DNA from 4 places in the Aquabacterium sp. A3 genome. Region 1 is predicted to be linked to each of the others. Evidence: predicted binding sites of a transcription regulator. Region 1 holds the regulator's gene; each other region holds the start of a gene.
What was found. The regulator FliA, encoded in region 1, starts transcription of late flagellar genes. The targets are predictions, from matches to a motif close to CTAAAGTTTNNNNNNNNNNNGCCGNTA.

Region 1 (3,205 bases):
TCGATGGGCTACGAGGCCGAAAACGAAGCGCGAAAGAAGGCCTTCGCCGACTGGTGCGTGGACGCCGACATGATGGCCGTGGCCAAGCCCGACGCCCTGTTCATGCACTGCCTGCCAGCCCACCGGGGCGAAGAGGTGGAGGCCGAGGTCATCGATGGCCCCCAATCCGTCGTGTGGGACGAGGCGGAGAATCGCTTGCACGTGCAGAAGGTGCTCATGGAGTACCTTCTGCTCGGGCGGATCGGCTGACCCCTACGGATCAAAAGCGGTACGCCAGACGCAGTCCGCCCCAATGCCGGCCTTGCACCACGATGGGTGCCGAGGCCTCCTTGAGCAACACGAAATTGCCGCCGCCCATGTCGCGTCGGTAGGTTTGCAGCAAGAAAGGCCGGGTGTTGCGCGCCGAGGCCAGGCCGGTGCGGTCGTTGAAGATGCGGCGCCAGCGCGAGTGGGCGGTGTTCCACGCCACATCACCGGTCCGCTGTGGATGACAGTACTGCCGGTTGTGGGTCGAGATGTAGCCGTTGCGGTCTGCGGCGATGCAAAACACCACCTGGGGCAAGGCCTGCAATGGTGGTTCCTGCAACCCTGGCAACAGCGCATCGGTCAAGGCGTTGAAGGCCGTGGTGTGCTGCGCTGGCGCACTGCCCGGAATGGGCTGATAACGGTCATCAAACAACTGGGCGAGGGTGATGCGGCCTTGCTGCACCGCCTGCTCCAGCGCCTGCGCCATCTGAGCCGCCACGCGCTGCGCGAGTTCGATGTACGGCGTGTCGTCGGTCCTCACACCTGATGTGGCAATGACCTCCATCAAGCGCTCGGACACGCCCAGCACACTTTCGCTGCGCTTCAGGGCCCCATCCAGCGACTGGCGGGTGTGCTGTACCTCCTGGCCCATGCGCCCGATCTGCTCATGGATGCCCGACGAGAGCGCGCCACTGTGATCGGCAGCGCCCTTGATGCGCTGCACCCCCGACTCAACACCAGCCAGGGCCTGGGCCAGGCACGCTTGCCCGCCCTGGCGGGCCTGCTCGTCCATGCGCAACTCATCGGCCAGGCGCTGGATGCGCTGGTCCAGGCTGCCCACGGTGCTCATGATGGTTTTGGAGATGTGCTCGACCTGGGTGGACAAGGTCTTGACGGCGTCGGCCACCACCGAGAACCCGGCCCCGGCTTCCCCGGCCCGCTTGGCCTCCACGGATGCATTGAATGCCACCAGCCGAGTCTGCAGCGCCACCTGGGTGATTTCCTGGGCGGCCTGGGCCACATCGCGCAGGGTGTCGACCACCTGCCCGACGTCTCGCCCCACACGGTCGACGGTGTTGCGGGCCTGCTGCATGGCCTGCACGCTGTGGTCGGTTTCTTGATGAATCTGCTGCTGGGCCTGCACGATGCTGTGCAGGTGGCTCACCAACTGCTGCAGGGTGTCGGCCTGTCGAGCGGCCACGGCTGCGCTGTCTTCCAGCGTGCCACGCAGCTCGGCGGCCTCACGCCCCAGGCCACTGGTGTCTCGTGCCAGCGTCTGCGCCAGGGCCGTGGCACTGTGCGCCACGGGCTCATCGGGGGCCAGGGCACCGTCGTCCGTGGCGAGCGCTGGCAACTTCCTGAACGGGGACCACATCGACTGCCTCCTTCAAAGGGGAGACCATCGCAGCGGTGAGCATCATGCCCTCACCATTCTCGCAGCTTGACCCTCAGCCTGGCGATGGACTGGCTGTGGAGCTGGCACACCCTCGATTCGGTCACGCCCAGCACGGCCGCGATTTCCTTGAGGTTCATGTCTTGTTCATAGTACATGCTCATCACGTACTGCTCGCGCTCGGGCAGGTTCTTGATGGCTTCGACCAGGGCATGCCGCATGCGGTGGTCTTCGAGCAAGCTCAGCGGGTCATTGCCTTCATCCGTGACATGCCGGTCGAGGTAGTCGTTGTCGCCGTCTTCGCCACTCATGTCCTCCAGGTAGATGAGCTGGGTGCCGCGCACCTTGCCCAGCATTTCCTGGTACTCGACCAGGCTGAGGCCCATTTCCTTGGCGATCTCGCTTTCATGTGGGGCCCGGCCCAGGCGCTGCTCCAGCTTGTGCACGGCCGATTCGATGTCGCGCTGCTGTTTGCGGGTGCCTCGGCTCATCCAGTCGGCCCCGCGCAGTTCGTCGAGCATGGCGCCGCGGATGCGCTGCGTGGCAAAGGTTTCGAACTGCACGCCCTGCCCGGCATCAAATCGCGTCAGTGCGTCACTGAGCCCGATCATGCCGACCTGGATGAGGTCATCGACCTCGACGTTGGCAGGCAGCTTGGCGATCATCTGGTGTGCCAGGCGCCGCACCAGGGGGCTGTACTGACGCAGCATCGAGTCCATGTCGAGACGACCTTTGGCGGTGTACATGTGTGTCTCCGAGGGCATCATCAGTTGAATACGGGGGCCACGCGCCCGGGCAAGGCGCTGCCGGGCGAGGTCAGGTGCTCAAAGGCGGAGTCGCCCAGCGAATGCGGCAGGGCAGCGTGCAACAGACCGCTGGCCAGCGACAGGAATCGGGCGTCTGGCTGGGCTTGCGCGGCCTGCTGCAGATCCAGCTGCACGGCAAGACGCTGGGCAACGCCCAGAAAATCATCGGCACACCGGGCCAGGCGATCGGCCACCGCCTGCGCCTGCGTGCTGTGCACGGGTGCGGCCACCAGCAGGTCGTAGCTCATCCAGCCGCCCCGCTGCGCCAGCACCTTCACGGCGGCGTAGGCCTGCGTCAGACCCTCGGCCAGGTCGTTGGTGTAGACCAGCGGGCGCACGCTGCATTCACGGGCACGCTGGGCCATCACCCGCGCCAACTCGCTGGCGGGCGCGTGCAAGAGCACGACATCGCTTTGTGGCGAGGCGTCCGCCAGCGCGTCCAGCAAGGTGGCACATGAGCCGCGTGCGTCGGCATACCGCAAGGGCAGGCCTCGCGCCGGCATGTAGCTCACGTGGCTCGAGAGCGCCTCAATGCCTTCGGCGATGTCAAAGGCCACCAGCTCGCCAGGGTCTCGCGCCTGGGGGCTGGCGTCCACCACCAGGGTGCGCAAACCAAAGCTCTCGTAGGCGGTGCACAAACGCTCCAGCACCAGCCCGCCACAGCGGGCCTCCGGGCTGGCCACCACCGGGATGAAACGCAACACACGGGTGGCGAACATCCGGCGCAAACCCTGGGCCTGATCCACCGGAGGGCTTCCGG
Region 2 (3,205 bases), on a different contig from region 1:
GCGACCTGAGTGGTGCTGAGCGACTTCACCTGCGTCGTTGTCAAGGCGGCGGCCTGATCAGTGGTCAGCGCAGCCACGCCGTCGGTGCTCAGCCCTTTGAGCGCAGCGGTGGTCAGCACGCGCAGGTCATCGGTTTCGACCGCCTGAACCTGGTCTGTGTTGAAGGCTGCAACCTGAGCACTGCTGAGGACCGCAAACTGGCTCGTCCCCAAGGCTGCCACGTCATCTGTCTCGATCGCAGCCACCTGCGTGGTGCTCAACGCTTTGACCTGCGCCGTACCCAACGCGGCCACCTGGTCAGTGGTCAGCGACACCACCCCATCTGTGGTCAAGCCGCGAACCGCTGCGGTGCTCAACGCCCCGATGTCATCGGTTTCAATGGCCTGGACTTGATCCGTGCTCAATGCAGCGGCCTGGGATGACGTCAACGCCTTGATCTGGGTGGTACCCATGGCGGCGATGTCATCGGTCTCGATCGCGCCGATCTGCGTGGTCGTGAATGCTGCGGTCTGCGCGCTCGTCAGGCTGCTGATCTGATCGGTGGTCAGGGCCTCTACCTGATCCGTCACCAGGGCCTTGATCTGCGCCGAGGTCATGGACTTGATCTGATCAGTGCTCATGGCCTGCAGATCGTCGGTCTCGACCGCCGCGACCTGTGCCGTCGACAACGACTTGACCTGCGTGGTACTGAGTGCCGCGACCTGATCCGTGCTCAAGGCCACCACCCCATCAGTGGTCAGGCCTTTGAGTGCTGCGGTCGTGATGACAGAAATCTCGTCCGTTCCGATGGCGCCGATCTGGTCCGTCGACAGGGCCTTGACCTGAACACTGGTCAAGGCCTTGACTTGCTCGGTTCCCATGGCCGCGATGTCATCGGTTTCGATGGCAGCGATCTGGGTTGTCGTGAAGGCGCCCACCTGGCGCGATGTCAGTGCAGTGACCTGATCGGTCGTCAGGGCCTCGACCGCATCGGTGCTCAGCGCACGAACCTGGATGGTCGACAGCGTCCGGATCTGATCGGTTCCAAAGGCCTGAATCTGCGATGAATTCAGCGTCGCAATGTCGGCGGTTTCGATCACCTTGACCTGAGTGGTGGTGAGTGCCGCAATCTGATCGGTCGTGAACGCCGCCCAGTCTTCCGTGGTGAGTTTGATGATCGACGTGGTCGACAGTGCTGCAATCTGGTCGGTGCTCAACGACTCGATGATGGACGCCATGATTCCCCCTGATGGGCCGATGGAAACTCAAAATCCAGTCAAACAAGCATGACTGGGTCAACGATCTGTGGCAGCGTACGAACAGATGACCTGCTGGCATCGCGGAATAAGCTGGGCCAATGCCGCGCTATCCCGTATGGCGATCTGTCAACTTCGACACTCCTGTCGGCTTATCGACGCCGTGGCGGGGCACTTGAGGCGAGATGAAAAAAACTTGGCCCCAAAAGTTCATGCCGAGGTGCAAAAAAGTGCACGAATCAAACGGGGCATCGGGGGCTTTTTCAGCGTTTCACGACGCGGGGGCCGTCACAAGATGTCGGAAGTACCTCCAGAACGCCTTCGCACCATGTCCGACACCGTGATCAGCCCGCGCATGAAAACCAATCCGGAACAGCCCGCCGCCCCGACCGATCTGGTGATGCAGGGCATTCAGCTGCAAAGCCAGGGGCAAGACGTTGCCGCCGAAGCCAAGTTCAGGCAAAAACTGGCGCTCACGCCGCTGGACCCGCTGGCGGTGTATTCCCTTTGCGTGATCCTCATGAAGCGAGGCGCCATTGACGAGGCGCTGGCCCTGTTGAATCCATGTGCGGCACAGAACCCCTCCTTTGCGCCGGTGTGGGTGGCCTACGGCTCGGCCCTTCAGGCCAAAGGAGACCGACACCGTGCCATCAGCGCGTATGAACACGCCCTGAGCATCAAACCCGACTACATCGAGGCGCTGATCAACAGCGGCGCCTTGCTGCGTGAAACGCACCAACACGCCAAGGCACTGGAGCGCTTCCAGAAAGCCTTGGAGATCAAGCCAGACCACCAAAACGCCATCGGCAACTGCGCCATCTTGCTGACCGAGTTCAAGCGCGCAGAAGAATCCATCGCGATGTTCCAGCGTCTGCTGAGCATCAATCCGGATTACGACTATGGCCTGGGCATGTTGTGCTACGAGCGCATGCACGTATGCGACTGGACCGATTTCGATGAAACACGTTCGCAGATCATGGCGGGCGTCAAAGCAGGGCACCGCACATGCAAGTCGCTGGGTTTCATGGCCTTGTCTGACGAGGCACAGGACCACCAGACCTGCGCACGCACGTTCGCGCAGCGATTTCCCGCCATGGACACGCCGTTGTGGCAAGGTCAGCGCTATCGCCACGACCGGATACGCATCGCCTACGTCTCGGCAGACTTGCGCGAGCACCCGGTTGGCCACCTCATGGCGGGCATCTTCGAGCATCACGATCGTGAGCGCTTCGAAACCGTCGCCATCTCGATCGGCATCAATGACCAGTCCCGTTTGCGTCACCGCATGGAAAACGCCTTCGAACACTTCATCGACGCCCGGGGCATGAACACACGCGACATCGCCCAGAAGATGCGAGACATGGAGGTCGACATCGCGATCGATCTGGGCGGCTACACCTCCGACTCGCGCTCGGACATTTTCGCGTGGCGACCTGCACCCGCCCAGGTGAACTACCTCGGCTACCCAGGCACCATGGGTCTGCCGTACATGGACTACATCATTGCCGACCGCCAGGTGATCCCGCCAGAACATCAGCAGTTTTATGACGAAAAGGTGGTGTACCTGCCTGACGCCTACCTGCCGACGGATGTCAGCATTCAAATTGCCGAAGACACGCCCAGCAGGGCCGCATGCGGACTGCCTGACGACGCCGTGGTGTTCTGCTCGTTCAACCACGACTACAAAATCGCACCCCATGTTTTTGCGGTGTGGATGAACATCCTCAAACAGGTGCCCCACAGCGTGTTGTGGCTCATGTCGCGCAACGACACTTCTCAGCGCAACCTGCGTCAACACGCACAGTCCCACGGTGTCGATCCAGAACGTCTGGTGTTTGCCAAGCGCGTGCCAAGGGTGGAAGACCACCTGGCCCGCTACCGTCAAGCCGACCTCTTCCTGGACACCCACCCCTACAACGCACACACCACGGCCGCCGACGCATTGATGGCCGGGCTGCCCGTGCTGACCT
Region 3 (3,205 bases), on a different contig from region 1:
ATGGACTTCGGTTTCGCCTTGGGCCCGCGCGTGAACGCCGCCGGCCGCCTGGCCGAGATGGGCCTGGGCATCGAATGCCTGAGCACCGATGACCCCGGCCGGGCCGAGGCCCTGGCCCGCCAACTCGACGCCATCAACCGCGAGCGCCGGGAGCTGGAGTCGGGCATGCGAGAACAAGCCGAGTTGCGCCTGGAGGCCTTGATGCCCGAGGGCGATCCACCCTATGCCCTCGCACTTTTCGACGCCGAATTCCACGAAGGTGTGGTGGGCATCGTCGCCTCGCGGCTCAAGGACCGCCTGCATCGGCCAACGTTTGTGTTCGCCAGAGGTCAGGATGGGCTGTTGAAGGGCTCGGGACGCTCCATCCCCGGATTCCACCTGCGCGATGCGCTCGACCTGGTCAGCAAACGCCATCCCGGCCTGTTGCACAAGTTTGGCGGGCATGCCATGGCGGCTGGCTGCACCCTGTCGGAGTCGGACTTCCCGGTATTCGACGCTGCGCTGCAGCGCGTGGCCAGAGAAGGGCTGGATGCTGCCACCTTGTCACGCCAGCTGATGAGCGACGGCCCACTGGAGCCTCAATGGTTCACGCCAGAAACGGTGGAAAAGCTGGATGAAGCGGTGTGGGGCCCTGGATTTGAAGCGCCTGTTTTCTGTGACGAGGTGGATGTGCTGGGCCAGCGCCTGGTGGGCGAGCGTCATCTGAAGCTCAGCTTGCGGCTGCAAGGGCAGGTGCGCGATGGCATCTGGTTTGGCCACACCGAGCCCCTTCCAGGGCGTGTTCGCCTGGCCTACCGCGTCAGCGTGGATGAGTTCCAGGGGCGGCGGCGCGTCCAGATGGTGGTTGAGGGCTGCGAACCGTGCGCAGCGAGCAGCGGCGCTCAGCGGTAAGCGCTGAGGTGTTTGGCGGCTGCGGGGTTGCCGTAAGTGACGGCCTCTTCCTGAGGCAGCAGGATCTTGAGCACACGCTCGACCGAGGCCGACGCGCGATGGGCCTGGGCCCACTGCTGCTGAACCCGGGTCTGGGCCAGCAGCAAACGTTGACGCAGCGGCTCATCCAGGGCCTGACTGCCCCGCTGACGGGCACGCCGCACTTGCGCCACGGCGTCGCTCAGCAGTTGCTGAAGCGCCTGACTGCCCTGATCGATGCCCTGCAGATCCGACGAGGCCAGGGCGCGCTCAAGCGCGTCCAGTTGGGCCTCGATCAGGTGAACATGGTCGTCCAGGGTCTGCATGGTGCACGCGCCCACGATGGTCTGGTCAGGCCGCGCGGCCCAACAGTTCCTTGGCGTTGGCGATCAGCTTGTCGGCGATCACCTCGGCGTCCACCTGGTAGCTGCCGTCGTCGATGGCCTGCTTGACGCGAGACACCTTGTCCGCATCGAACTCGCCTTGCGGCGTTTCAACCATGCCAGCAGCGGCCTGGGACAGGGTCACCTTCGCGCTTTGGCTGACACCACCATCCAGTGAAGATGTTTTGCCGGGCGCACGGGTCGAAGCGGCCCCCTCGGTCGGAAGACCAAGCCCAAGCGCCTTGTCCAACGGGTTGCCAATTTTCATGATGCACTCCTTGATCCCGGAACATTCCGGGTGGTCACATCCGCGATATCGACGCGGTCCTGACGGACTTTAATCTCGATTGCATCATCCCCCACGAACAAGGGGGAGCATCCACGAAACAAGTGGGGATCACAGGGTCAATTCGGCCAATCCGTCGCCCACCGGTTGAGCGCAGAGAATCCGCCCGGTGTCCATGCGCACCCGAGCGCACCGCCCTTCATCACCATGGCCCAGCGCGGTACCCGAGGCCGCCGCCTGAAAGCCAGATCCTTTCACGATGAGCCGAACCGGTTCACCTGCCGAAAACCAGCGCCGCACCTTGAGATCGGCCTCGCGCACTTCGGCCCCTTGTGTCAGGGTGCGCACCAGTGTGCGGCCGACCACCTCGGTCAGATCACGCTGTGCGGGCGAGCCGCCGCCAGCCAGGTCCACACGGGCCACGGTCAGGTCGGTGGCCTCCAGCACGGTGCCGGCCGGCACCGTGCGCGCCACCACCAGGGCGGGCGCCCAGACCTTCACCGTCACGGGCCAGAACACGTTCCAGCGCGCGCCCTCTTCGCAGCGCAAGCCCACGCGAGAGCGCCCCCACAGGTTGGCCCCCCGTGGCAGATAGGGCTTGATGCGCGAGCACGGGGCCAGTTTCAGGCGTGGATCCAGCTCGCCCATGATCACCTCGACCTGTGGTGAGGCGTCTTGCGGGTTCTGCCACTTTTGCGCGTCAGCCATGCCCTGGGCCGTGGCGGTATCGGCGTCGCGGGCGGCCAACCACTGCTGCAGGGTGGCTTGTAACTGCGCGTGGGTTTGCACCGGCAAGCCCTGGGCTTGAGCGCCCGAGCTGAGGGCCGCCACCACACACAACAGCAGCCAGGTGAGCCAGGCCAGCAGGGCCTGAAACCATGGCAGGGACGAAACAGGGCGAACAGGGCGCGAGGAATTCATGAGCGCACTCTAGTCACAAGCGACGGCCATGCGCCGTTGGAAATGCCCGTCGAAGAGGCCGCTATTTCGGCTCATGTTGGGGCCCGAGCAGATTCAACATCCCATGCAATCGCCGGAAGAACCGGCAGGAGGCCCACCATGCTGAACCGCATCACCGACTCACTGAACTTCAACGCCGAAGCCCTGCGCCTGCGGTCGGAGCGTCAGCGGCTGATCGCCAGCAACATCGCCAACGCCGACACGCCCGGCTACGTCGCCCGTGACTTCAACTTTGCCAACGCCCTGGCCGATGCCACAGGGCGGCAAAGTCAGGCCCCGGGCACCTCGGCACCCAGGGTGACGATGACCGCCTCCAGCCCCCTGCACATGGCGCGCAACGGCAGCCTGGCCGGCGCGCGCAGCGAGCCTGAACTCAACTACGCCACGCAGTCGCAAACCAACCTGGATGGCAACACGGTGGACATGGACCGCGAACGGGCCAGCTTTGCCGACAACACCGTGCGCTATGAAGCCGCGCTGCGGTTCATCAACTCGCAGATTCGAACGCTGAACTCGGCCATCACTGGTCAGTGAGCAACGAGCCCTGAAGGAGTGCAACGATGTCGATGTTCAACATCTTCAACATTTCAGGCAGCGCCGTCAGCGCGCAGTCGCAGCGGCTCAACGTGGTGGCGTCCAACCTGGCCAACGCCGACACCGTGGCCGG
Region 4 (3,205 bases), on a different contig from region 1:
GACGCAGGCGACGCGGAAGGCCTGGCCATCGGCGGCTATCAGGCCGACGACACCACCCCGGTGGATGGTGACATCATCGACCAGAGCATCCGCATGATCGATGGCGCACTGGACAAGATCAACGATGCCCGGGCCACCTTTGGTGCTGCGCAGAACCGCTTCGAGGCCGTGATCGCCAACCTGCAGATCAACGTCGAGAACCAGGCCGCCGCCCGCGGCCGGATCATGGACGCGGACTTCGCGGCCGAAACCGCCAACCTGTCGCGTGCCCAGATCCTGCAGCAGGCGGGCACCGCCATGGTGTCTCAGGCCAACCAGTTGCCACAGCAGGTGCTGAGCTTGCTGGGCCGATAAATACGCACGGCAGTCAGCGGACGGCGAAGATCTCCGCTCAAGTTTCTGCCGATGCAGCCGATTCTCCCGTCGTCCAGGTGTCTCGAATGAGCCCTGGACGAATGTGCATTGGAGGTACCCATCATGGCCACACTGAGTTCACTGGGCGTTGGCGCCGGATTTGACACGGAGTCTCTCGTCACCAAGTTGGTGTCGTTGGAGAAAGCTCCCGCAGAAAAGATCCTGAGCGAAACCACGAAGCTCAACACGAAGCTGTCGACCTGGGGCCGCGTGCAAAGCTCCTTCTCTGCCCTGAAAGACGCCGCATCGGCGCTCAACAAAGACAGCTTCTGGAACGCCACCACGGCCACCAGCAGCGACAGCGCATCGGTGTCTGTGACCACCAGCGCCGGTACCCCTTCGGGCGCCTACTCGGTGAATGTCACTTCCCTGGCCACGGCCCAGTTCATCAGCTCCAACGCTTACGCTGACAAAACCGCCGTGGTGGGCGACGGCACGCTGACCATCACCTTTGGCACCTACGAATCCGACGGGGGCGAGCCCCCTGCCATCACGTTCGCGGCCAAGGCGGCGGCGGCGGCCATCGACATCCCCATCGGCCCTGGCGACAACACGCTGGAGAAGATCCGAGACCGCATCAACGCCGCCAACGCGGGCGTGACGGCCTCACTGGTCACCGACGCTGCCGGCACGCGCCTGGTGATGCGCGGCCCCAACGGAGAGAGCAACGGCTTCAAGGTGGATGTCGCAGAGGGCACCACGCCCGGTCTGTCGGCGCTGGCTTTTGACGCCAGCACGGGCGCGACCAGCAGCATGACCAACAACCAGATGGCCGCCAATGCCAAGGCCACCATCAATGGCATCGAGATTTCCTCGGAAAGCAACACCCTGAGCAATGTGCTCGATGGCCTGACCCTGCAACTCAACAAGGTCACCACATCGTCGGTGGACATCTCTGTCAGCGAAGACAAGGCCAGCATCCGAACGGGCATCGAGGCCTTCAAAACCGCCTACAACGACCTGGTCGGGCTGATCCGTGTGCAGACGCTGTACGACGCCGACAGCAAGACCGCCGGGCCGCTGCAGGGCGACTCGACCGCCAACGGGCTGCTGAGGCAGATTCGCAGCCTCGCCAGCACCACCACCTCGGCTTCATCCACCTTCAACCGGCTGTCGGCCGTGGGCTTTGACATCGGCACCGATGGCACCTTGTCCATCAACAGCAGCAAGCTCGATGACGCCATGGACAACCTGCCAGAGCTGCAAAAGCTCTTTGCCAATGACAGTGAAGATGTGGCGGCCCAAGGCATTGCGCAGCGCTTCCAGTCGCTGGCGGCGCAGATTGTGGACACCGACGGCATCATCAGTTCGCGCCAGGAAGGCATCAAGGCGTCGATCAAGCGAAACGACGAAAAGATCGAGCGCCTGGAAGACCGTGTGGCCTTGGTCGAAGCGCGACTGCGCAAGCAGTACACCGCGCTCGACACCAGCATGGGCAACCTCACAGCGCTTCAGAGCTACGTCACGGCCCAACTGGCAGCACTGACCAACAACTCATCTTCTTGAGCCGTTCAGCGGCCTGCGGGTTGAACAAAATGCGCAGGCAAGCAGGCCCTGTTCAACAGGCAACCGGTTCAAGTGGCACAGGCGGCAGCCGATAACACATACATCAACGTCACCATGCAGAGCACACCGATGTACGCACCTGCCAGCCCCTTCTCCCGCCCCATTCCCGCAGGCGCCAATGCCCTGTCGGGCATGTACCGCCAGGTCGGTCTTGAAACCAGTGTCACCGGCGCCTCGTCGCATCACCTGGTCACGCTGCTGTTCGATGGCTTCCTGGATGCATTGACCGAAGCACGCGGCGCCTTGCTGGCCAAGGACATGGCCGCCAAAGCACGCGCACTGTCTCGCGCCATCCGCATCGTCGATGAAGGCCTCAAGGCCTGCCTCAACGTCGAGGCCGGCGGCGAACTGGCGCTGAACCTGCGTGACCTGTACACCTACATCAGCCTGCGCCTGACCCAGGCCAACCTGCGCAACGACCACCAGGCGCTGGACGAATGCACCCAGCTGATTCAGCCGGTGCGCGAGGCCTGGCTGGCCATCAAGCCCGCCGCAAGTGCCCAGGCCGCGCAAGGCGGTATGGAGGTGAAAGCATGAACGCCCCCGAAACACTCACCGCACCCGAAGAAGAACTGTTGGGAGCCGCCAACTTGATCACCTACTACGAAGCCATCGAACACGCCAGCCACGACATGCTGCACGCAGCCCGTGCAGGCGACTGGGACACGGTGGTGAAGCTGGAAGGCGCCTGCGCCGTGCTGATCTCGCAACTCAAGCACGCCGCCAACGAGCACCCGCTGAACACCGATGAACTGGCGCTCAAGAGCCGCATCATGCAGCGCATCTTGCTCAACGATGCCGAGATCCGTAACCTGGCCGAGCCCTGGCTGAACGACCTGAGCCGCATGATCGACGGCCAGACCGATCCCGGCAAAATGCATTGAGGCCTCATGGCAGCCGCAGCGATGCAAGACGACTTTCGGCTGACTTCCGAGGCCGAGATTGACGAACTGCTCCAACGCCTGCTGTCAGAGCGGGCGTTGGTCAGTCTGAGCAACCCGCAGGGGCAGCATTGCGCCACCCTGCTGAGGGCGACCGACCGGGCTCGCGGCATCATCGTGCTGGACGCGCCACTGGACCGCCTGTCACTGGAGCAATCCCAGGCCTCTGGCGAAGTGCAGGCCGTGGCGTACCTCGACAGCATCAAGCTGCAGTTCGAGGTGGAATCGCCCATGCTGGTCCAGCACGGCCACGATGCCGTGCTGCACGCACGGTTGCCCAAGGT

Region 2: a site for FliA is predicted at 1,389-1,415, ahead of WNB94_RS02135 (SPM autocatalytic domain-containing protein). Genes of this name have one in related genera too.
Region 3: a site for FliA is predicted at 1,607-1,633, ahead of flgM (flagellar biosynthesis anti-sigma factor FlgM). Genes of this name have one in related genera too.
Region 4: a site for FliA is predicted at 1,988-2,014, ahead of fliS (flagellar export chaperone FliS). Genes of this name have one in related genera too.

What each region holds. Positions count from the first base shown of each region.
Region 1 is NZ_JBBPEV010000003.1:214,039-217,243, reverse strand. Features, by position in the region: gene argF (ornithine carbamoyltransferase) at 1-249, shown strand, start outside; gene WNB94_RS12630 (methyl-accepting chemotaxis protein) at 260-1,621, opposite strand; gene WNB94_RS12625 (RNA polymerase sigma factor FliA) at 1,672-2,385, opposite strand; gene WNB94_RS12620 (flagellar biosynthesis protein) at 2,406-3,205, opposite strand, start outside.
Region 2 is NZ_JBBPEV010000001.1:490,152-493,356, forward strand. Features, by position in the region: gene WNB94_RS02135 (SPM autocatalytic domain-containing protein) at 1-1,217, opposite strand, end outside; gene WNB94_RS02140 (O-linked N-acetylglucosamine transferase, SPINDLY family protein) at 1,591-3,205, shown strand, end outside.
Region 3 is NZ_JBBPEV010000001.1:805,110-808,314, forward strand. Features, by position in the region: gene recJ (single-stranded-DNA-specific exonuclease RecJ) at 1-891, shown strand, start outside; gene WNB94_RS03505 (hypothetical protein) at 882-1,235, opposite strand; gene flgM (flagellar biosynthesis anti-sigma factor FlgM) at 1,261-1,560, opposite strand; gene flgA (flagellar basal body P-ring formation chaperone FlgA) at 1,690-2,499, opposite strand; gene flgB (flagellar basal body rod protein FlgB) at 2,638-3,072, shown strand; gene flgC (flagellar basal body rod protein FlgC) at 3,099-3,205, shown strand, end outside.
Region 4 is NZ_JBBPEV010000001.1:990,362-993,566, forward strand. Features, by position in the region: gene WNB94_RS04360 (flagellin N-terminal helical domain-containing protein) at 1-354, shown strand, start outside; gene fliD (flagellar filament capping protein FliD) at 478-1,920, shown strand; gene fliS (flagellar export chaperone FliS) at 2,035-2,517, shown strand; gene WNB94_RS04375 (flagellar protein FliT) at 2,514-2,864, shown strand; gene WNB94_RS04380 (flagellar brake protein) at 2,871-3,205, shown strand, end outside.